DNA from 4 places in the Bradyrhizobium sp. BR 1433 genome. Region 3 is predicted to be linked to each of the others. Evidence: riboswitches for the same ligand, from Rfam matches in the RefSeq annotation. Region 3 holds a riboswitch; each other region holds the start of a gene.

Region 1 (4,956 bases), 350 kb from region 3:
TCACCCGCTTCATCCGTGAATGGGTGCGCGAGCGCAAGAAAGTGTCGCTGCTCGAGGGCATCCGCAAATGCGCGCTGATCCCGGCCGAGATCCTGTCGGCGAGCACGCCGGCGATGCGGGCCAAGGGCCGGCTGCAGGTCGGCGCCGACGCCGATGTTGTGGTGTTCGACTACGAGACGCTGAGCGATCGCGCGACCTTCTCGGCGATGAATCGTCCGGCGGAGGGCGTGCGGCATCTCGTGGTCAGCGGCCAGCCGCTGATCAGCGACGGTGTGCTCGATGTCGCGGCGCGTCCCGGCCGGCCGGTGCGCCGGCCTATCACGGGGGGCTGAGGTGCCGGTCCCGATCCTGCTGGTCGCGGGCTTCCTCGGGGCGGGCAAGACCACGGTCGTCAACCATCTGCTGGCGCATGCGCAAGGGCGGCGCATCGCCGCCGTGGTCAACGATTTCGGTGCGATCAATATCGACGCCGAGCTGATCGCCGGCGCCAGCGACGGCGTGGTCAGCCTGAGCAATGGCTGCATCTGCTGCACGCTGGAGGGCGACCTGCTGCGCACGCTCGCCACGTTGCTGCGGCGTGATCCGCGTCCCGAATTCATCGTGATCGAGACCAGCGGGATCGCCGATCCCGCCGACATCGTGCGCAACCTGATGGATCCCGTGATCTGGAAGGAGGCGCCGCTGGAGACCGTGCTGTGCGTGGTCGACGCGACGCAGCCTGCGGCGAAGCTGAACGATGCGCTGCTGCGCTCGCAGCTCCGGGCGGCGGACGTGGTGGCGCTGAGCAAGGTCGATCTGACTGACGCCGCCACCTGCGCCGCGATCCGCGACGCCGTGCGCGCGGCGCGTCCGGCGGCCGTGGTGGTTGATGCCTTGCATGGCGAGGTGCCGGCCGCGCTGCTGTTCCCAGCGGACCTCGATCATGTGTCGGCGCCGCGCGAGACCGCGCCGCGACGGCCGTCGTCCGATCGCTTCGACACGCTGAGCTGGACCTCGGAGCGGCCCGTCGTGCTGCCGCGCTTGCAGCAGGCGATCGGCAGACTGGCGCCGAAGCTGGCGCGGGCGAAGGGATTGTTCGAGACGGTGGAGCAGCCCGGGCGGCTGACCGTGCTTCAACTCGCCGGCGGCCGCGCGACCTTGGCTGCGGGCGGCGTCCCGTCGCCCGGCGTGCCGCGCACGCGCATCGTGTTCATCGCCGAGATGGGTGCGCTGTCGCGCGCGGAGATTGATGAGGTGATGCAGGGATGCGTCGAGGCTCAGTGACGCGAACCTACGTTTCCCGTCATCCTGAGGAGCCGCGAAGCGGCGTCTCGAAGGATGAATTGGCCGCCAGCCGGGCCGTGCATCCTTCGAGACGCGCGTGCCGCGCTCCTCAGGATGACGGGTTGCCTTTGGGCGTCAGCCCTCGACGTCGCTGTGTCATCGCCGCAGCAGCATCTCGCAAAGCATGTGTGCGACAATCGCATCGAATTGACAGCCTTGCCGGCACCACCTATCGTTTTTGCCGACGGTTCCCTTCGGGGATCAAAAGGGAATGCGGTGCGAGGGTAACCCCAATGCCGCAGCTGTCCCCGCAACTGTAAACGGCGAGCCTTTCGTCAATTTGCCACTGGGCCATCGGCCCGGGAAGGCGTCGACAGGCGATGACCCGTGAGCCAGGAGACCTGCCGTCAGTCGTGGTCACACGCGAGCACATCGGGCGGGGGCGTCCTGGTGGGATCGGAGCACTGCCTTTTCGGCAATGCGCCATCCGCGTTCGCGGTGACGTGCCACGTTACCGCGAGTCCTTTCATGTCTCCGTCCTCTCCCGTTGCGCGCAAATGGCGCCTCGGTCTTCTCTGCTCCCTGTCATCGCTGCTGTTGCCGGCCGAAGGCTCGGCACAAACGCCGCCACCAACCAGGCTCGATCCGATTGAGGTCGCGCCTTCCGCTGTGGCAAGGCCGAAGCCCGCGGCGCGAAGCCGTGCCGTGGCCGCCGCGGCGCGGCCGAGGCCCGCGACGATCGCAACAACCGGCAACACGCCGCGCGTCGCAGCGTCGGGCGTACGGGGATCGGCATCGCCGACGCTCAATGCCACCACGCAGGGCGGCACCGGCAGTCGTCTCAATCTGACGCCGCTGCAGACGCCGGCCAGCGTCGAGATCATCACGGCGCAGACCATCGCTGAACGCGGCCAGCATAATGTGCTCGATGCCGTCACCCAGGACGCGGCTGGCTTCATCGCAACGCCGGCACCCGGCAATGGCGGCCTGTCGTTCAGCACCCGCGGCTTTGCCGGCAGCAACTCGGTGATGACGCTGTATGACGGCACGCGCTTCTATATCGGCTCCGGCACGCTGACGTTCCCCTACGACACCTGGTCGACGCAACGCATCGAAGTGCTGCGCGGCCCGGCCTCGGTGCTGTACGGCGAAGGCGCGATCGGCGGCGTCATCAACGTGATTCCGAAGAAGCCGCAGAGCACGCCCTATAACGAGGCCGAGGTTTCGCTCGACAGCAACATGACGCGGCGGCTCTCGGTGGACAGCACCGGTCCGATCAATCCCAATGTGTCGTACCGCATCAACGCCACCGGCAACATGTCGGACGGCTGGGTCGATCGCGACAAGACCTCGAACGCGGTGGTCTCCGCTGCCGTGCGGGTGCAGGCGTCGGACAATCTCGCCTTCACGCTCTCGGAAGATTACGGCGATCGCAGCCCGTCGCGCTATTTCGGCACGCCGCTGATCAACGGCGCGATCCACGATGCGCTGCGCTTCAAGAACTACAACGCATTGGACAGTGCGATCCGATATCAGGACAGCTGGACCCGGTTCAAGACCGAGTGGGATGTCGCCGACGGCATCAAGGTCAACAACACGCTGTATTACCTGACCAGCGAGCGGCACTGGCGCGACATCGAAAACTACACCTGGAATCCGAAGAGCCAGCTGATCGATCGCACGAGCTATATCGAGATCTTTCACGACCAGAAGCAACTCGGCAACCGGATGGATGCGACCTTCAGCGGTCACGTGTTCGGCCTTGCGAACCAGGTCGTCGCCGGGTTCGACGTCAACCGGATCGACTTCACCCATACCAACAACTCGCCCTATGGCGGCGCGTCGTCGGTCAATCCTTATGTGTTCGATCCCGGATCGTTCTTCGCCACGACGACGGCGACCACGCCGGGCTTCAACGCGATCGTCAATCAATACGCGCTGTTCGCCGAGGATCGGCTCTCGCTGACCGATCAGTTGTCACTCGTGACCGGGGTCAGGTATGACCGCCCCGAGGTCGATCGCACCGACTACAAGACGCCGGCAAACAGCTTTGAAACCACGCTGTCGGGCACCAGCTGGCGCGCCGGGCTGGTGTACGAGCCGATCAAGAACCTCGCGTTCTATGGCCAGTACGCGGTCGGCGTCGATCCAGTCAGCAATCTGATCTCGCTGTCGACTTCGCAGAAGACGTTCCAGCTCGCGACCGGCAAGCAGACCGAGATCGGGGTCAAGCAGTCGTTCTGGGGCGGCCGCGGCGAGTGGACGCTGGCCGCTTACGAGATCGTCAAGACCGGGCTGACGATTCCCGATCCCGGCAATCCCACCGGCGGCCTGGCATTGCAGATCGGCCAGCAATCATCGCGCGGGGTCGAAGGATCGATCGGGCTCGCGCTGAGCGACGGCTGGCGCGTCGACGCCAATCTTGCACTGCTGCGCGCCAGATACGACAACAACAGCCAGGTGGTCGGCGGCAAGATCGTCAGCTTCAACGGCAATGTCCCGGTCAACGTGCCGCAGCAGGTCTCGAATGTCTGGCTGACCTGCGATTTCGCGCCCAACTGGTCGGTCTATGGCGGCGTGCAGATCGTCGGTGCGATGTACTCCGATCTTGCCAACACCCAGCTGCGTCCGGGCTACAATGTGGTCAATGGCGGCGTCAGGTGGAAGCCGGATGACCGCACCACGGTCGCGTTCCGCGTCTACAACCTGTTCGACAAGGCTTACGCGGTGACCTCGAACGGCACCGGGCAGTGGCTGCTAGGCATGCCGCGTACCGCCGAATTGTCCGTCAACGTGAAGTTCTGACCATGCGCAACGCTCTGATCCGGCGCGGGCGGCGGTGGCTCTATATCGTCCATCGCTGGATCGGCATTGCGACGTGTCTCCTGTTCGCGATGTGGTTCATCTCCGGCCTTGTCATGATGTACGTGGCCTTTCCGCGCCTTACCGACAGCGAGCGCCTCGCCGCGCTTCCTGTCATTCCCTGGAGCAAGGTGCGGGTCACACCCGATCGCGCGATGGCGATCGCGGGCGTGGAGCGTTATCCGCGTGATCTGCGGCTTTCGATGATGGATGACACGCCCGTCTATCGGGTGACCGGCTGGAAGGAAGGGGCGATCACCATTTCGGCGACCGACGGCAGCGTGATCGACCGGATCACGCCGGACCAGGCGCTGGCCATTGCCGCTCATCATCCGCATGCCGTGCAGCCTCGCTTGATCGAAACGATCACGCGCGACCAATGGTCGGTCACGGCGCGCTTCGATCCGTTGCGGCCGCTCCATCTGATCGGCCTCGGTGACGCTGATGGCACCGAGCTCTACGTCTCATCGCGCAGCGGCGAGATCGCGCTCGACACCACGCGTTGCGAGCGCATATGGAATTGGCTCGGCTCGATCCCGCACTGGATCTATCCGACCGTGTTGCGCAAGGACGGCCCGCTGTGGCGGGATGTGGTGCTGTGGATATCAGGTGTCTGTCTTGTCGTCGCGATCACCGGCTTCTGGATCGGCGTCCTCCGCCTGCGGCTGATGCGCCGCTATGCTGATGGCGCCGTCTCGCCCTATCGCGGCTGGATGGCCTGGCATCACATCGCCGGCCTGATCGGCGGCATCTTCGTTCTCACCTGGATGTTCAGCGGCTGGCTGTCGCTCAATCCCGGCGGCGCGTTCTCCGGCCGCGGCGTCACCCGCG
Region 2 (4,956 bases), 1.1 Mb from region 3:
CGCCATGACGGTCGATCGTGCCGAGGCCGGTTGCCTCGCTCAGAGCGGTTGGCGCCGCCGCGAAGGACTGCGGCATGAAGGGCGTGCGCACCTGGCGGGTCGTGGTCGCTGTTTCTGAAAAGTCGAGCATAATGTTGGTTCCTTTGGTTTTCTTACTGGCAGGCTTCGCAGTCGGGATCATCGATCGAGCAGGCAATGGCGCTCGGCAGATCGGGGGCCGGCGCGGTCAGCGCCACTGGCGAGACAGCGTTGAGCTTGCCGTCGGTGCCCTTCAGCGTTGACTTCTCGACATGGGTCGCGCTGCGCGAGCGCAAGTAATAGGTCGTCTTCAGGCCCAGCGACCAGGCTTGACGGTAGAGCGCGTCGAGCTTCTTGCCGGAGGGATTGGCGATATAGAGATTGAGAGACTGCGCCTGGTCGATCCATTTCTGCCGCCTCGCCGCGGCCTCCACCAGCCAGCGCGAATCGATCTCGAAGGCGGTCGCATAAAGCGCCTTGAGATCGTCGGGGATGCGGTCGATCGCACCGACGCTGCCGTCAAAATATTTGAGGTCGTTGACCATCACCTCGTCCCACAGCCCGCGCGCCTTGAGGTCGCGCACCAGATGGTCGTTCACCACCGTGAAATCGCCGGACATGTTGGATTTGACATAAAGGTTCTGGTAGGCCGGCTCGATCGACTGCACGACGCCGCAGATGTTGGAGATCGTCGCCGTCGGCGCGATCGCCATCACATTCGAGTTGCGCATGCCGACCGAGGTGACGCGGCCGCGCAGGGCTGCCCAGTCAAGCGTGCTCGTACGGTCCATCGTGACCCCGCCGCGGGCATCGGCAACATAGTCGATCGAATCGATCGGCAGGACGCCCTGGCTCCACAGAGAGCCCTCGAACGACGGATAGCGCCCGCGCTCGGCGGCGAGATCGCAAGACGCCGAAATCGCATGATACGAGATCGCCTCCATGCTCGTGTCGGCGATGGCGACGGCGGCATCAGACGCTACCGCGACGCGCAGCATATGTAGCGCGTCCTGGAACCCCATCAGGCCGAGCCCGACCGGGCGATGCCGCAGATTGGAGCAGCGCGCTTCGGGGATGGTGTAGAAGTTGATGTCGATAACGTTGTCGAGCATCCGCATCGCCGTCGTCACCGTCTTTTTCAGCCTGACATCGTCGAGCCGACCGTCCTGGACGTGGTTGGCGAGGTTGATCGAACCGAGATTGCACACGGCGGTCTCGTCGTCGGACGTGTTTAGCGTGATCTCGGTGCAGAGATTCGAGGAGTGGATCACGCCGACATGGCGCTGCGGCGAGCGCAAATTGCACGGATCCTTGAAGGTGATCCAGGGATGGCCGGTCTCGAACAGCATGGTCAGCATCTTGCGCCAGAGGTCGACGGCGCGGATCTGCTTGAACAGGCGCATTTCGCCGCCCGCGGCCTTGGCCTCGTAATAGGCGTAACGCTCGGCAAATGGCTTACCATAGAGATGGTGCAGATCCTGCGTCTCGTCCGGCGAGAACAGCGTCCATTCGCCGTCAGCCTCGAACGCGCTGCATGAACAGATCGGGCACCCAGTTGGCGGTATTCATGTCATGGGTGCGGCGGCGGTCGTCGCCGGTATTCTTGCGCAAATCGAGGAATTCCTCGATGTCGACGTGCCAGGTCTCAAGATAGGCGCAGACCGCGCCTTTGCGTTTGCCACCCTGGTTGACGGCGATCGCGGTGTCATTGGCTACTTTCAGGAACGGAACCACGCCCTGGCTTTCGCCGTTGGTGCCCTTGATATGGGCGCCGAGCCCGCGGACGCGGGTCCAGTCATTGCCGAGCCCGCCGGAATATTTGGCAAGCAGCGCGTTGTCCTTGATCGACTTGAAGATGCCGTCGAGGTCATCGGCCACGGTGGTCAGGAAACACGACGAGAGCTGCGGCCGCAGCGTGCCGGAGTTGAACAGCGTCGGCGTCGAGGCCATGAAGTCGAACGACGACAGCAAATCGTAGAACTCGATCGCGCGGGCCTCGCGGTCGATCTCGCGCAGCGCGAGCCCCATGGCGACGCGCATGAAGAAGGCCTGCGGCAGCTCGATGCGGTTGCCGCGGACATGCAGGAAATAGCGGTCGTACAGCGTCTGCAGGCCTAGGAACTGGAAGGACAGATCGCGTTCCGGTTTCAGCGCCGCGGCAAGACGCGCGAGGTCAAAACGGCCGAGCTCGGCGTCAAGCAGTTCGGACGTGATGCCGGTCTTGATATAGGCCGGGAAGTACTCTGCATAGCGCGTGGCCATGTCGGCCTGCGACGCGCTGGTCGGCGCATCGAGCACATTGGTCAGCACCTCGGTGCGCAGCTTGTCGAGCAACAGGCGGGCACTGACGTAGCTGTAGTTCGGCTCCTGTTCCACGAGGGTGCGGGCTGCCATCACCGAGGCGAGCGCCAGCTCGTCCTGGCCGATGCCGTCATAGATGTTGCGCTCCGTCTCGGCGATGACGGGCGCAGCGTCGACGCCGTCAAGGCCGGCACAGGCCTCGTTGATGATCAGCGCCAGCCGCGCGTGGTCGAGCGGCACCTTGGTGCCGCCGCGTAGCGTGACCTGAATCGCTGGTCCCGCCGGGGGCTTTGCCGTCTTCGCCGCCCCCTGCTCGTCGCGCTGCCTCGTGCGCTCCTCTCGGTACAGCACATAGGCGCGCGCAACCTTGTGGTGCTCGCTGCGCATCAGCGCCAGCTCGACCTGATCCTGCACGTCTTCGATGTGGAAGGTGCGGCCCTCGCTCATCCGCCGCGACAGCGCGGTGACGACCTCAGCAGTGAGTTGCTCTACGATCTCATGCACCCGGCGCGAGGCGGCCGCGGCATGTCCCTCGACCGCCAGAAACGCCTTGGTCATCGCCACCGAAATCTTGCTGGCGTCGAATTTCGACACCGTGCCGTTACGGCGGATCACCTGCATCGGAGGCGACGCTTCCGGCGCGGCGAGCGGTTCTGGACGCAACTGGATGAGTGGCGCTGGCTTTGTTTCGCGATCGAGAGAGAGTGACATCGTGCAGACCCCGTGATGCTTGTTGGGGCCGGATGTCGAGAGGACGCTGCGTCATTCCGGCGGACAAGCGTCGCCGGCATGGCTGTGCAAGCGACCGCCGGGACACCCCGCCCGTGGACGTGTTTGGTGTCGCGGCAGGTCTCCTGGCTCGCAGGTCGCCGTTGCTCCCTTGTCTTCCCAATGCCTCGCGGCATCAGTGACTTAACAGGGCGAGAGCAACTCACTGCTTACAGTTGCGGGGGCAGCGCCGGATTTTACGGATCGATCCGTACTTCACCGGCTTCCCTCTTAGCCACCAAATCTTGCGATACGATGGACCGTCGACAGCTATATCTGGTGCGATTTGGAAGGGAATGTCAACGACCGCAAGATGGCCTTTCCAAAATTTCTGCAAGCTTATCCCAAGGCCCGTGAGCGACTGGCGGGAAGCTTTAAGGCGCTCGCCTTCTCGTCCAGCCCAAACCTCGACCGGGTGATGCGGACGCTTTGCCTCGAACTTGCGTATCGGGCACGGGTAGCCAGCTCTTTCGAGCAATGGTGGTCTTTGATTACGAAAGGCGCCCTTACCGATCGTATGCGGGTCTAGTGCGGTCGCCCGACGTTGTTCGGCCTTGGCATCAACAGCGCGATCAATCCCCTTCCAGAATCGTACATCGCTTTCATAGCGGTGCTCTCGTCTGTCATGCTGACAGGGGATGAATTCGGTCGAGGTCATCTACTTCTCCGATGGCATCGCACACCTGGAAAAGTCACAACCCGCTGAAACCACCCAACTTTAGTTTCCGGTCGGCGTCCTACATAAGGCGTTTTTCGGCCGACTTGGCGTGGCGGAAACTGCGCCCGATTGGAGTTCCACTATGTCCCAGAGCGCGCCCTGGGGGCTGAACATTGTTGAGATCGAGATCGGCATTCTCGCCCGCCAATGCCTCGATAGACGCATCGACAGTTTCCCACACCTCGTCAAAACGTTGCAATGTCAACCACGCCTGCGTCAATTGGATGCTCACAACCGAAAAGGCTCGCGCAAAATGGCGTGCGCCGTCCAAGCCCTTCAGCCAGATCAAGTCAATTTCAACGACCCAAAACCTCAGTGTCGAGGCCTTAGTCAGCTTCTCGAAAGCTGACCTTCCTAGCATCGGACTTGGTCTGTAGATGCCCTTGCCGCCCACGCCTGAGCTTGGTCACGAACCTAGGGTAGGCGCTAGGCCGATCGGAACGATGCCTTGTCGCTTATGAGAGCAAGGAGAGCCCTATGGATTCCAATCGGATAAACGGTGCCCTCTCGCGCGGGTCCCAAACTTGGGACGTCAGCACACGGGAGAATTATGAATTATTTAGCCAGACTGTGAATCAAGTCAGGTCATCGTCCGCCGCGCCTGTATCGGCAAAGACTCCGATTTGGAGTTCGAGTGCTCCGTACGGGAACTTCTCACGCAATGGATACTCCTGGAACAACGACATATGGGGCGCTGGCGCTGGGCCTCAGACGATTTCGGTGTATGAAGCCAACCGGTGGGGCGTGTGGTCGAACCAGCCTAATTCGAAAGGCATCAAGAGCTATCCGCACGAGTCATTCAATATCGGCAAACCGCTCAGTTCAATCAACACTCTAAGCTCGAGCTTCAACCAGGTTGTTCCTGCTGGTGGCGCTTGGGACGTCGCCTACGATATCTGGGACAGCTCAAAACAGCAGGAGATTATGCTCTGGACAAACTACACCGGAAACCCAGACGGCAGCGGCAACGTAAAGCCGATTTCATATCACTATGACTCTTCCGGGGCGGCGATCCCGGCTTATCGCAATATCCATGCAGGCGGGGCGACTTGGAACGTGTTTGAAGGCTTCAATGGTCACAAAGTCATCTCACTCCTGTGCACTTCGAAGACCAACAGCGGGACAGTGGACATCAAGAGTATCCTGCAGTG
Region 3 (4,956 bases):
ACTGCGCGACCGTGCGCGTATCAGGGAGATCGGGGACGAAGCCTTTGACTAGCTCCATCCGCGTCGTCCCGGGCAAGCGCAGCGCGACCCGGGACCCATAACCATCGCTGGCGATTGTTGCGTATCGCTGGGGCCGCAGCCTATTTCAACAACCCAATCCGGTGGCAATGGGTCCCGGCCTTTGCCGGGACGACGTGAGGATGGATATCGCATAGCCTCACAACGGCTCGTCATCATTGCCGTAGCGGTCGAGCTTCGGCGTGGCGATGTCGCCATCCTCATAATACTCGTCTTCCTGCAACGCTGCGGGTGGCGGAGGCTTCTTAGACTTGTCGTCGGTCTTGTCTTTGGTCTTGGCGCCGCCCTTGGTCTGCTTCCCGGCCTTGGCCATGCGTTTCCCCTGCGCGGGTCAAATCAGCTGCCGGAACTCTACCCCAGTTTCGGTGCGTTTGTAATATTCGGAGACGGTGCGGCGGGTCACACCCGCCCCACCGGATCATGCTCTAGAACGTCGCGCCGGCCTTTACCATGTAGGTGCGGCCGGGCAGCGGATAGGCCGAGAAGCGGCCTTCGGTGAACGTGCTCGCGATGGCGTAGTCGTAATAGAGCGCGTTGAACAGGTTGTTCACGCTCAGCGACCAGAAGAAGCGGTCAACTTGCCCGCTCAGCTTGATATCGGCGGTGGCGTTGCCGGGAATCCGGCTCTGGGTGTTGGCCTGGTCGTTGTCCATGATGCGCGAACTCCAGGCCCGCACCGTGGCGTCGAACACCAGATAGTTCTGCCAGATATTCCAGGTGACGCCGAGATTGCCGGTGTAGCGCGACACCAGCGGCACGTCGTTGCCGGCCCAGATGCCTTCGCGGAACACCGCACGGGTGATCGCCATGCCGCCGCGCAGGGTGACGCTGTCGCTGACCTTGAGCGAGGCACTGGTCTCCGAGCCATAGCGGCGGGTGGGGTCGAGGTTGGTGTTGAAGAACAGCACCGGGTTGAAATGGATCTCGTTCTCGAGATCCATCAGATAGACGCTGGTCTGGACCTGGAAGCGGTTGGTCCTGACGCGAAAGCCGCCCTCGAACATCCTGCGAGGTCTGGGTCTTGAGCTGGAAGGTCTGCGGGATCGGGGCGAAGGTCAGCGGGTCGAATGACGGACCCGACGCGACGCGTTCGTCGACATCGGGCGTGCGGAATGCGCGTGCCGCGCGGCCGAACACCGAGAAAGTGTCGGTCAGGCGATGCTCGATGCCGACATGCAGCGCGTATTGCGTCTCGTTGCTGTCGAGCGGTGCCGCCTGGGTGTCGAATGCGAATGGCGCATTCGGGTCGTAGCGATCGCGCGCCGAGATGCTGGTGTTCTGCACGCGCGCGCCGTAGGCGAAGTCGGTCGTCGGCAACAGGCCCAGCGTATGTTGCCAATAGCCGGCCACGGACTGCTGCTCGATATTGTAGATATGGAACGGGTCGACGCCCTGATAGGCGCCGCGCGCCTCGCGGAAGGTCGAATCGTAATAGTCGATGCCGGTCAGGATTGTCGACGGCATGCCCAGCATCACGTTCTTGACGCTGAGCCGCGGCGTGAGCGACCAGGTCTGCAGCGCGGCGTCATTGTAGGTCGAGGCGAAGCTGATGGTCGGCACCGTGCCGAAGAAGCCGCTTTGCGTCTCGCGCTGCCGCCAGCCACCGTCGACGATGAGGTCGACGCCGTTCATCAGCGTCCTGGTGAAGCCGGCGGTGACGCTGGCGGTCTGCTGGTTGGCATAGTCGAAAGGCGTCGCGGCGCCGCGGCGGTCGGTGAGCAACTCGTTGACACCGATCGACGGATCGATCAGCCGTCCGCCGGGCAGGCCGAGCTTTTGGTCGCTGCCCGTGACGGTCAGGAAGGCGGTGAGATCCAGCGTGGTGTAGTTGATGTTGCCGACGGCGTTGCGCTGGTCGAGCGCATTGTTGACGCGGTAGCCGTCGGACTTGATGCCGTTGCCGTAGAACGAGGTGGACCACGGTCCGGAATTGAGCGCCGCGGACACCGCGGCCATGCGGGTGTTGAACGAGCCAAATCCGGCCTCGGCGCGCATCGCTGTCGGCGGGCAGCCGACGCCGGTCTTGGTGATGATGTTGACGACGCCGCCCACCGCGTTGTCGCCGTAGAGCACTGCGCCGCTGTTGCCGCGCGTGATCTCGATGCGCTCGATCGAATCGAGCGGAATCGTGGTGAGGTCGAAGCCGGCCTTGTCGACGTCGTTGAGGCGGCGGCCGTTGAGCAGGAAAAGGGTATTGTCGGTCGCGAATGCGCCGAAGCCGCGCAGGTCGACCGACGTCTTGGCGCCGTTCGGTCCGCCATAGGGCGTTTGCAGTTGCACGCCCGGCACCTGCGCGAGGATCTCGGGCAACGACTGCACCGGCGAATGCGCGATGTCGTCGGCGGTGATCACGGCCGAGGAGGAGCCGACAATGCCGGCGAGCTGGCGGCCGCCGGTGCCGCCCGTTCCGGTGGCCACGCCGGTCCCTGTCGTGCCCGATCCGGCTCCGCTGCCTGTATTGTTGCCTTGCGAGGTGCCCGGCGCCGGGCGTCGCGGCGCCGGCGCTTCGTCAGCGGCCGGCCTGGCGCGCGTGACGTTCTGGTCGCCCGGCTTGGTGACTTCGATCGCCGGCAGCTGATCGGGAGCGGGTGCCTGCTGCGCCCGCGCTGCGGAGACAAGGAATGCCGGCGCGAGCATCGTCGCCGGCGCGATCATCGTCGACGCGAGCAGAAGCGCGCGGCGCCGCCGATGGAAAGGGAAGGAGAACATAAGCAAGGCCTCGGCAACGTCAGTGGCACGTCACCGCGAACCAGTCTCACCATCGTGCTCACGGCATCAGGTGAAGCTCATGCCTGTACTCCCCGACCGGCAGCATCGCGTGTGACCACGGCTGACGGCAGGTCTCCTGGCTCGCGGGTCGTTACCCTTCGTCGCCTTCCCAGGACCGAGATTCCCAGTGGCCTGTGACGAAGGATTCACCGCATACAGTTGCGGGGGCAGCCGCGGCGTTGGGGAAGTTTCCCCGTACCGCATTCCCTTTTCATCTCATGAAAGAACCGTCATGTTCATCTAGGGTTCGGCCGGGTAGCAAAGTCAATCCGGCGGAAGTCGGGCAATGGCCGTGCGGCCACGGTTTTTGTCGAGTGTCGCTTGTCTGCCACGACGATCGCTGTAAGAGCATGGATCCGATGAGCGTGCAGGATTTTGCCTTGGCGGCCGAGGTCGCGGCGCGGCGCCGGTGGGGCGCCACCGCGGCGCTGCTCGCGCTCGTGGTCCTGCTGTGCGTGCTCTCGCTCGGCGTCGGGCCGGTGCGGCTGTCGCCGCTCGCGGTGATCGAGGCGCTGTTCGGCGGCGGCAGCGATGTGGCGCAGGTGATCGTGCGCGAGATCCGCCTGCCGCGCACCATCCTGGCATTTGCGATCGGCGGCATTCTCGGGCTGTCCGGTGCGGCGCTGCAAGGGCTGCTGCGCAATCCGCTGGCCTCGCCGTCGCTGTTCGGCGCGCCGCAATCGGCCGCGTTCGGCGCGGTGCTGGTGATCGCGCTGGGCCTCGCCGATGTGCGCTCCTACACGCTGCCGGTGGTCGCGATCATCGCCGCCTTCGGCTCGGTGTTCGCGCTGCTTGCGATCGCCGGCCGCAATGCCGGGCTGTTGATCCTGATCCTCGCCGGGCTCGCGATCTCGAGCTTTGCGGGGGCGGCAACCGCGCTGGTGATGAATCTCTCGAGCAATCCGTTCGTGGTGCTGGAGATCGCGTTCTGGCTGCTCGGCTCGTTGGAGGACCGCAGCTTCCAGCACGTGGCGCTGGCGCTCCCCTTCATCATCGCAGGCGCCGCCATCCTGCTCAGCCAGGCGAGCGCCTTCCGCGCGCTGACACTCGGCGAGGAGGCGGCGCAGAGCCTTGGCGTCGACGTCGGGCGGTTGCGGCTTTTCGTGATCACGGGCGTGGCGCTCGGCGTAGGCGGCGCGGTCGCGGTCACCGGCACGATCGGTTTCATCGGCCTCGTTGCGCCGCATCTGATGCGTCCCGTGATCGGTCACGATCCGGCGCGGCTCTTGGTGCCGAGTGCCCTCACCGGCTCGGCGCTGCTGCTCGCCGCCGACATCGCGGTGCGCATCATTCCTTCAACCTCGGACATCAAGGTCGGCGTGCTGACCTCGATCATCGGCGTGCCGTTCTTTCTCTATCTGATCATGCGCGAGCGCCGCGCGCTCGGCGGAGGCGTGGCATGACGCTGCTCTCCGCCGTCGCTCTCAATGCCTCGCTCGGCAGCCGCAAGGTGCTGCACGATGTCTCGCTGTCGCTGCCGTCGGGCCATCTGGTCGCGCTGGTCGGGCCGAACGGCGCCGGCAAGACCACACTGCTGCGCGCGCTGGCCGGGCTGATTCCGTCGGGCGGCGAGATCCGGATCGGCGGCGATGTGCTGGCGTCGCTGCCGCTGCGCGAGCGCGCGAAACGATTCGCCTATCTGCCGCAGGGGCACATGGTGCACTGGCCGCTGCCGGCACGCGATATCGTCGCGCTCGGCCGCTATCCGCACGGCGCGACCGATCCGGCGCGGATGTCGCAGACGGATATGGAGGCGGTGCTGCGCGCGATGCAGGCGGTCGACGTCACTGAATTCAGCGATCGCCGCGTCACCGAACTCTCCGGCGGCGAGCGCAGCCGCGTCGCGCTGGCCCGGGTGCTCGCGGTGGAGGCGCCGGTGATTCTCGCCGACGAGCCGACCGCCTCGCTCGATCCACGCCACCAGATCGACGTGATGCAGAAGCTGCGCAACGTCGCCGATGCCGGTGTGCTGGTGATCGTGGTGACGCATGACCTGGGACTCGCCGCGCGCTTCGCCGATCATGTTCTGGTGCTGTCGGAGGGACGGCTGGCCGCGCAGGGCGCGCCTGCTGAAGCGTTGTCGGAAGCGGTCCTCGCCAGCGTGTTCCG
Region 4 (4,956 bases), 3.7 Mb from region 3:
GTCAGGAACGATAAAACGTCACCAGCACGCGCGGCCGGCCGTCCGGTGCCGGCAACGCCGTGATGGCACCGCGCCGGGAATCGTAGACGCCGATCTCGGGAAGATCGATCTCGCCGACCACCGGCCCGGCATAGAGTCCGGACGCCAGCGCCAGCTGCGCGATCACGGCCTGCGCGGCAACAGGACCGCCTTTGTCGCACAGCACCTTGAGGCGGCGCAGCGTCGAGATCGGCAAGGTCGAGAATTCGTCGAGCCGCTGATCGTCGCGGCCATCGGCCGGCAGCACGACTAGGGCGATGCCACGCTCCTTCGCCAGCCGATGCACCGCGGCCAGCCCGTATGACCAATAGGGCTCGCCGCCGATCAGCCGCACCAGAATGCCGCGCGCGTGCGAGAGCGTCCGTTCGATGTAGGTATCGACCGACAGCGGATGGCGCAGCTCCGCGAGATTGGCGAGCCGCAGCGACGGCAATGCGGCGCGGCCGCGCCGCCAGCCGGCCGCGAAGGCAGCAAGATCGCTGTCGGAAAACGACAACACCACGAGATCGGCCGGATCCTGGCCGAGGTCCCTTGGCGTCGCGGTCTCTTCAAGGCCGCGGCTCTCGCGGAAGACGACGTGCATCAGACACCAAGCCGTGCCCTGATCGCGGCTTCATCGATATCGGCATGTTCGCCGATCACGACGAGCTTCGACTGCCGCGCCCGGGCGCCCCAGGGCATGTCGAACTGATGCCGCACCCGCTCGCCGACCGATTGCACCAGCAGCCGCATCGCCTTGCCTTCGACCGCGATGTAGCCCTTGGCGCGCAGCACGTTCTGCTCGCGCGCCAGCCCCTTGATCGAGGCGACCAGCGCGTCGACATCCGAAACTTCCGGAAGATCGATCACGACGGAATTGAAATCGTCGTGCTCGTGTTCCTCCTCGCCATCGTGATGCGACGGCCGCGCCGCGAGATCGCTTTCCGCCGCCGCCCCGAGCCCGAGGATCACGCGCGCGTCGATCGTGCCGTCGACGACAGGCAACATCGGCACCTCGCGCGGCATCTCGGCCGCGATCACCGCTTTCGCTGCCTTGATCCCCTCCGCCCCGGCGAGATCCGCCTTGGTCAGCAGCACGATATCGGCACAGGCGATCTGGTCCTCGAACACTTCCGACAGCGGCGTCTCGTGGTCGAGATTGCCGTCCGCCGCACGCTGCGCATCCACCGCGGCCGGATCAGGCGCAAAACGGCCGGCGGCGACGGCCTCGGCGTCGGCGAGCGCGATCACGCCGTCGACCGTGATCCGCGAACGGATCTCCGGCCAGTCGAACGCTTTCAGCAGCGGCTTCGGCAGGGCGAGCCCGGAAGTTTCGATCACGATGTGATCGGGCTTCACGTTCCGCGCCAGCAACTGCTCCATCGCCGGGATGAAATCATCGGCGACGGTGCAGCAGATGCAGCCATTGGCGAGTTCGACGATGTTCTCGGCCGGACAATTGGCGTCGGCGCACGACTTCAGGATGTCGCCGTCGACGCCTTCGCTGCCGAATTCGTTGACCAGCACCGCGAGCTTCTTGCCGTTGGCATTGCGGATCAGATGCTGGATCAACGTCGTCTTGCCGGAGCCGAGAAAGCCGGTCACGACGGTGACCGGAATTTTGGCGAGCGTGGTCATTCTGCGGCCTCCGGCACGACGGGAAGAGGTGGAATGCGGGCGAGCGATTGCTTGCGGAAGATTTCCGGACGGCTGCGCCACGGCACGATGCCGTCGGGCGCCGCCGCATATGCGGAGGCACCGGCGATCACATCCGCGGCATTGGCTTCGGACAGCCGGCCGTAGACATAGGACCACCGCCCCGGCGCGCTGAGCGCGACCGAGCAACCCTGGCTGCAGGCCGACAGGCATGCGACGGGAACCAGATCGACGTCATCGGGCACGCCCGCCTCGACAAGCGCGGCATGCAGGCGTGCACCGGGCGCGAGCTCACCTTCCGCCGGCGTCTGGCCGGCGCGGCAGGTGATGCAGACATGAAGTGTAACGCTCATCGCCCTTCCTGGATTGACAGCGGGAAGCGATGAGGCACACGAACCGATTTTGGACAGGTTCGTTCCCCGTCGCGGAACACCCCGTCCGCCGGTTTCACAACATGCTGCGTTGGCAGGTCTCCCGGCTTGCGGAGCAGGTTTTACCCTTCGATGCCCACCTTCCCGACTCCGTATGGAATCAGTGGCTTGGGCATCTCTCCGGTGACGGTCGCGGGGGCGGCTGCGCTTCGGGCCCGATTTAGCGGAGCCCTATCGCATTCCCTCTTCGCCTGTCGTAGGACAGGAACCAACGCAGGACCACCATTCGTCCAAGCCTCGCACTTGTCAAGCCGAAGGAATGTGATGACTTCTGATGGAAAGGACGCTGAAGACGGCGCCGTCGGCACCGATCTTTCGCCGGATGCGCGCCACGCGGACAAGATGGCGAAAAAGAAGGCCGCCCGCGACCGCATCATGGCGACCAAGAGCGGTGAAAAGGGCCTGATCATCGTTCATACCGGCGCCGGCAAAGGAAAATCGTCCTCCGCGTTCGGCATGATCGTGCGCTGTGTGGCTCACGGCTTTCCCTGCGCCGTGGTGCAGTTCATCAAGGGCGCCTGGGATACCGGCGAGCGCCGCCTGCTCACCGGGCATTTCGGCGATCTCTGTCAATTTCACGCCATGGGCGAAGGCTTTACCTGGGAGACGCAGGATCGCGCCCGCGACATCGCGGCAGCGCAAGCCGGCTGGGAAAAGGCCAGGCAGCTGATCGCAGACCCAAGCCTGCGCATGGTCGTGCTCGACGAGATCAACATCGCGCTACGCTACGATTACCTCGCGATATCAGATGTCGTCGACTTCCTGACCACGTCGAAGCCGCCGATGACCCATGTCGTGCTCACCGGGCGCAATGCCAAGGAGGAGCTGATCGAGATTGCCGACCTCGTCACCGAGATGACGCTGGTGAAGCATCCGTTCCGCTCCGGCATCAAGGCCCAGCCGGGCGTCGAGTTCTGACAGACATCACCATGGCGCGCGCATTGATGATCCAGGGAGCCGGCTCGGACGTGGGCAAATCGCTCATCGTCGCCGGCCTTGCGCGTGCCGCCCGACGACGCGGCCTGCGCGTACTACCGTTCAAGCCGCAGAACATGTCGAACAACGCGGCGGTGACCGTCGACGGCGGCGAGATCGGCCGCGCTCAGGCGTTGCAGGCGCTCGCCGCCGGCGTCGAGCCGCACACCGACATGAACCCGGTGCTGCTCAAGCCCGAGACCGATGTCGGCGCCCAGATCATCGTGCACGGCAACCGGATCGCGACCGCACGCGCGCGCGAATATGCCGGCATGAAACCATCATTGATGGGCGCGGTGCTGGAGAGTTTTGCGCGCCTGAAGCAGCGCGCCGATCTGGTGCTGGTCGAGGGCGCCGGCAGCCCCGCCGAGGTCAACTTACGCAAGTCCGATATCGCCAATATGGGTTTTGCGCGCAAAGCCGACGTGCCCGTGGTGCTGGTCGGCGACATCGACCGCGGCGGCGTGATCGCGCAGCTGGTCGGCATCAAGACGGTGATCGACCCTGATGATGCGGCGATGATCCAGGGCTTTGTCATCAACAAGTTCCGCGGCGATCCGACGTTGTTCGAGGACGGCTACCGCTTGATCGAAGAGCGCACCGCCTGGCGCGGCTTTGGCGTGCTGCCCTGGTTCGTCCGCGCCGGCGAACTTCCGGCCGAAGATGCGCTCGGGCTCGGCGAGGCGCGCAAGCCCGGCCAGTGCAAGATCGCGTTCCTTGCGCTGTCGCGGATCGCGAATTTCGACGACCTCGATCCGCTGAAGCTCGAGCCCGGCGTCGATCTCGTGATGGTGCGTCCAGGCGAAGCCATCCCGGGTGATGCGAAGCTCGTCATCATGCCCGGCTCGAAATCGACCCGCGGCGATCTCGCCTTCCTGCGCGCGCAGGGCTGGGACATCGATCTCCTCGCGCATCATCGCCGCGGCGGCCATGTCCTCGGCCTGTGCGGCGGCTACCAGATGCTTGGACACAGCGTCGCCGATCCCGATGGGATCGAAGGTCCTGCCGGCGAAACACGCGGGCTCGGGCTGCTCGATGTCACGACCACGATGACCGAACAGAAGACACTGACACGCGTCAGCGCGGTGCATGCCGCGACCAGCCAGCCGATCAGCGCTTACGAAATCCATATCGGCCGCACCGACGGCCCGGATCGCGCGCGGCCTTTTGCGTTGCTTGATGGTACGGCTGAGGGCGCGGTTTCCGCAGATCGGCGCGTTCACGGCAGCTATCTGCACGGGCTGTTCGCCTCGGACGAATTTCGCAAGGCTTTCCTCGCGCAACTCGACATCGCGGCGGCCGATCAGCCCTACGGCGCCAAGGTCGAGAGCGCGCTCGACGCACTTGCCGAACACATCGAGACCCATCTCGATGTCGAAGGCCTGCTCGCGCTGGCGCGTTAAAGCGAGATGATTCCTTCTCACCTCGCCCCGCGTGCGGGAGAGGTCGGAACGCATCGTTAGATGCGTTCCGGGTGAGGGGGAGTCTCCGCAACCGCAGCTGTCGCCGAATACGCGGATACGGCCCCTCACCCCAGCCCTCTCCCCGTAAGAACGGGGAGAGGGAGCGCAGCGCCGTCGCAATCAGCGCGACAGCACGGCGGAAAGGCGAGACCATTCGCTCTCACTGCCCAGTAAGCCGAGGCGCAGCCATCCCGGTTTCTGCTGGAAAACCCGCGACCAGATCTGTGCACGGGCAAGCTTCTCCTGCGCGGCCAACGCATCGCCGGTCTCGTAGAGCCGGAACAGCGGTGTGCCGCCGACCAGCGTCCATCCCTGCGATCGCGCCATTGCATCGAGCCTGACGCAGTCGTCCGCGAGCCGCGCGGCCGTCGCCGTTGCCCAGTCGCGATCGAGCAACGCGCGCCGTCCGATCG

What was found. A riboswitch is a leader RNA that binds a small molecule or an ion and turns the genes downstream of it on or off. The one in region 3 is predicted to bind cobalamin.
Region 1: linked by a shared signal. The riboswitch ahead of ACSKB9_RS20320 (TonB-dependent receptor) and the one ahead of ACSKB9_RS21990 (TonB-dependent receptor) in region 3 are both predicted to bind cobalamin.
Region 2: linked by a shared signal. The riboswitch ahead of ACSKB9_RS16770 (ribonucleoside-diphosphate reductase subunit alpha) and the one ahead of ACSKB9_RS21990 (TonB-dependent receptor) in region 3 are both predicted to bind cobalamin.
Region 4: linked by a shared signal. The riboswitch ahead of ACSKB9_RS39430 (DUF1636 family protein) and the one ahead of ACSKB9_RS21990 (TonB-dependent receptor) in region 3 are both predicted to bind cobalamin.

The regions. Positions count from the first base shown of each region.
Region 1 is NZ_JBPUGG010000001.1:4,161,163-4,166,118, reverse strand. Features, by position in the region: gene ACSKB9_RS20330 (amidohydrolase family protein) at 1-332, shown strand, start outside; gene ACSKB9_RS20325 (CobW family GTP-binding protein) at 334-1,263, shown strand; cobalamin riboswitch at 1,492-1,686, shown strand; gene ACSKB9_RS20320 (TonB-dependent receptor) at 1,792-4,068, shown strand; gene ACSKB9_RS20315 (PepSY domain-containing protein) at 4,071-4,956, shown strand, end outside.
Region 2 is NZ_JBPUGG010000001.1:3,413,855-3,418,810, forward strand. Features, by position in the region: gene ACSKB9_RS16765 (ribonucleotide-diphosphate reductase subunit beta) at 1-130, opposite strand, end outside; partial or broken gene ACSKB9_RS16770 (ribonucleoside-diphosphate reductase subunit alpha) at 153-3,030, opposite strand; cobalamin riboswitch at 3,147-3,368, opposite strand; gene ACSKB9_RS16775 (hypothetical protein) at 3,825-4,094, opposite strand; gene ACSKB9_RS16780 (glycosyl hydrolase) at 4,283-4,956, shown strand, end outside.
Region 3 is NZ_JBPUGG010000001.1:4,512,287-4,517,242, reverse strand. Features, by position in the region: gene ACSKB9_RS21995 (hypothetical protein) at 218-391, opposite strand; partial or broken gene ACSKB9_RS21990 (TonB-dependent receptor) at 504-2,787, opposite strand; cobalamin riboswitch at 2,897-3,094, opposite strand; gene ACSKB9_RS21985 (FecCD family ABC transporter permease) at 3,207-4,250, shown strand; gene ACSKB9_RS21980 (ABC transporter ATP-binding protein) at 4,247-4,956, shown strand, end outside.
Region 4 is NZ_JBPUGG010000001.1:8,220,933-8,225,888, reverse strand. Features, by position in the region: partial or broken gene cobN (cobaltochelatase subunit CobN) at 1-622, opposite strand, end outside; gene cobW (cobalamin biosynthesis protein CobW) at 622-1,656, opposite strand; gene ACSKB9_RS39430 (DUF1636 family protein) at 1,653-2,027, opposite strand; cobalamin riboswitch at 2,122-2,333, opposite strand; gene cobO (cob(I)yrinic acid a,c-diamide adenosyltransferase) at 2,370-3,023, shown strand; gene ACSKB9_RS39420 (cobyric acid synthase) at 3,035-4,483, shown strand; partial or broken gene cobD (threonine-phosphate decarboxylase CobD) at 4,664-4,956, opposite strand, start outside.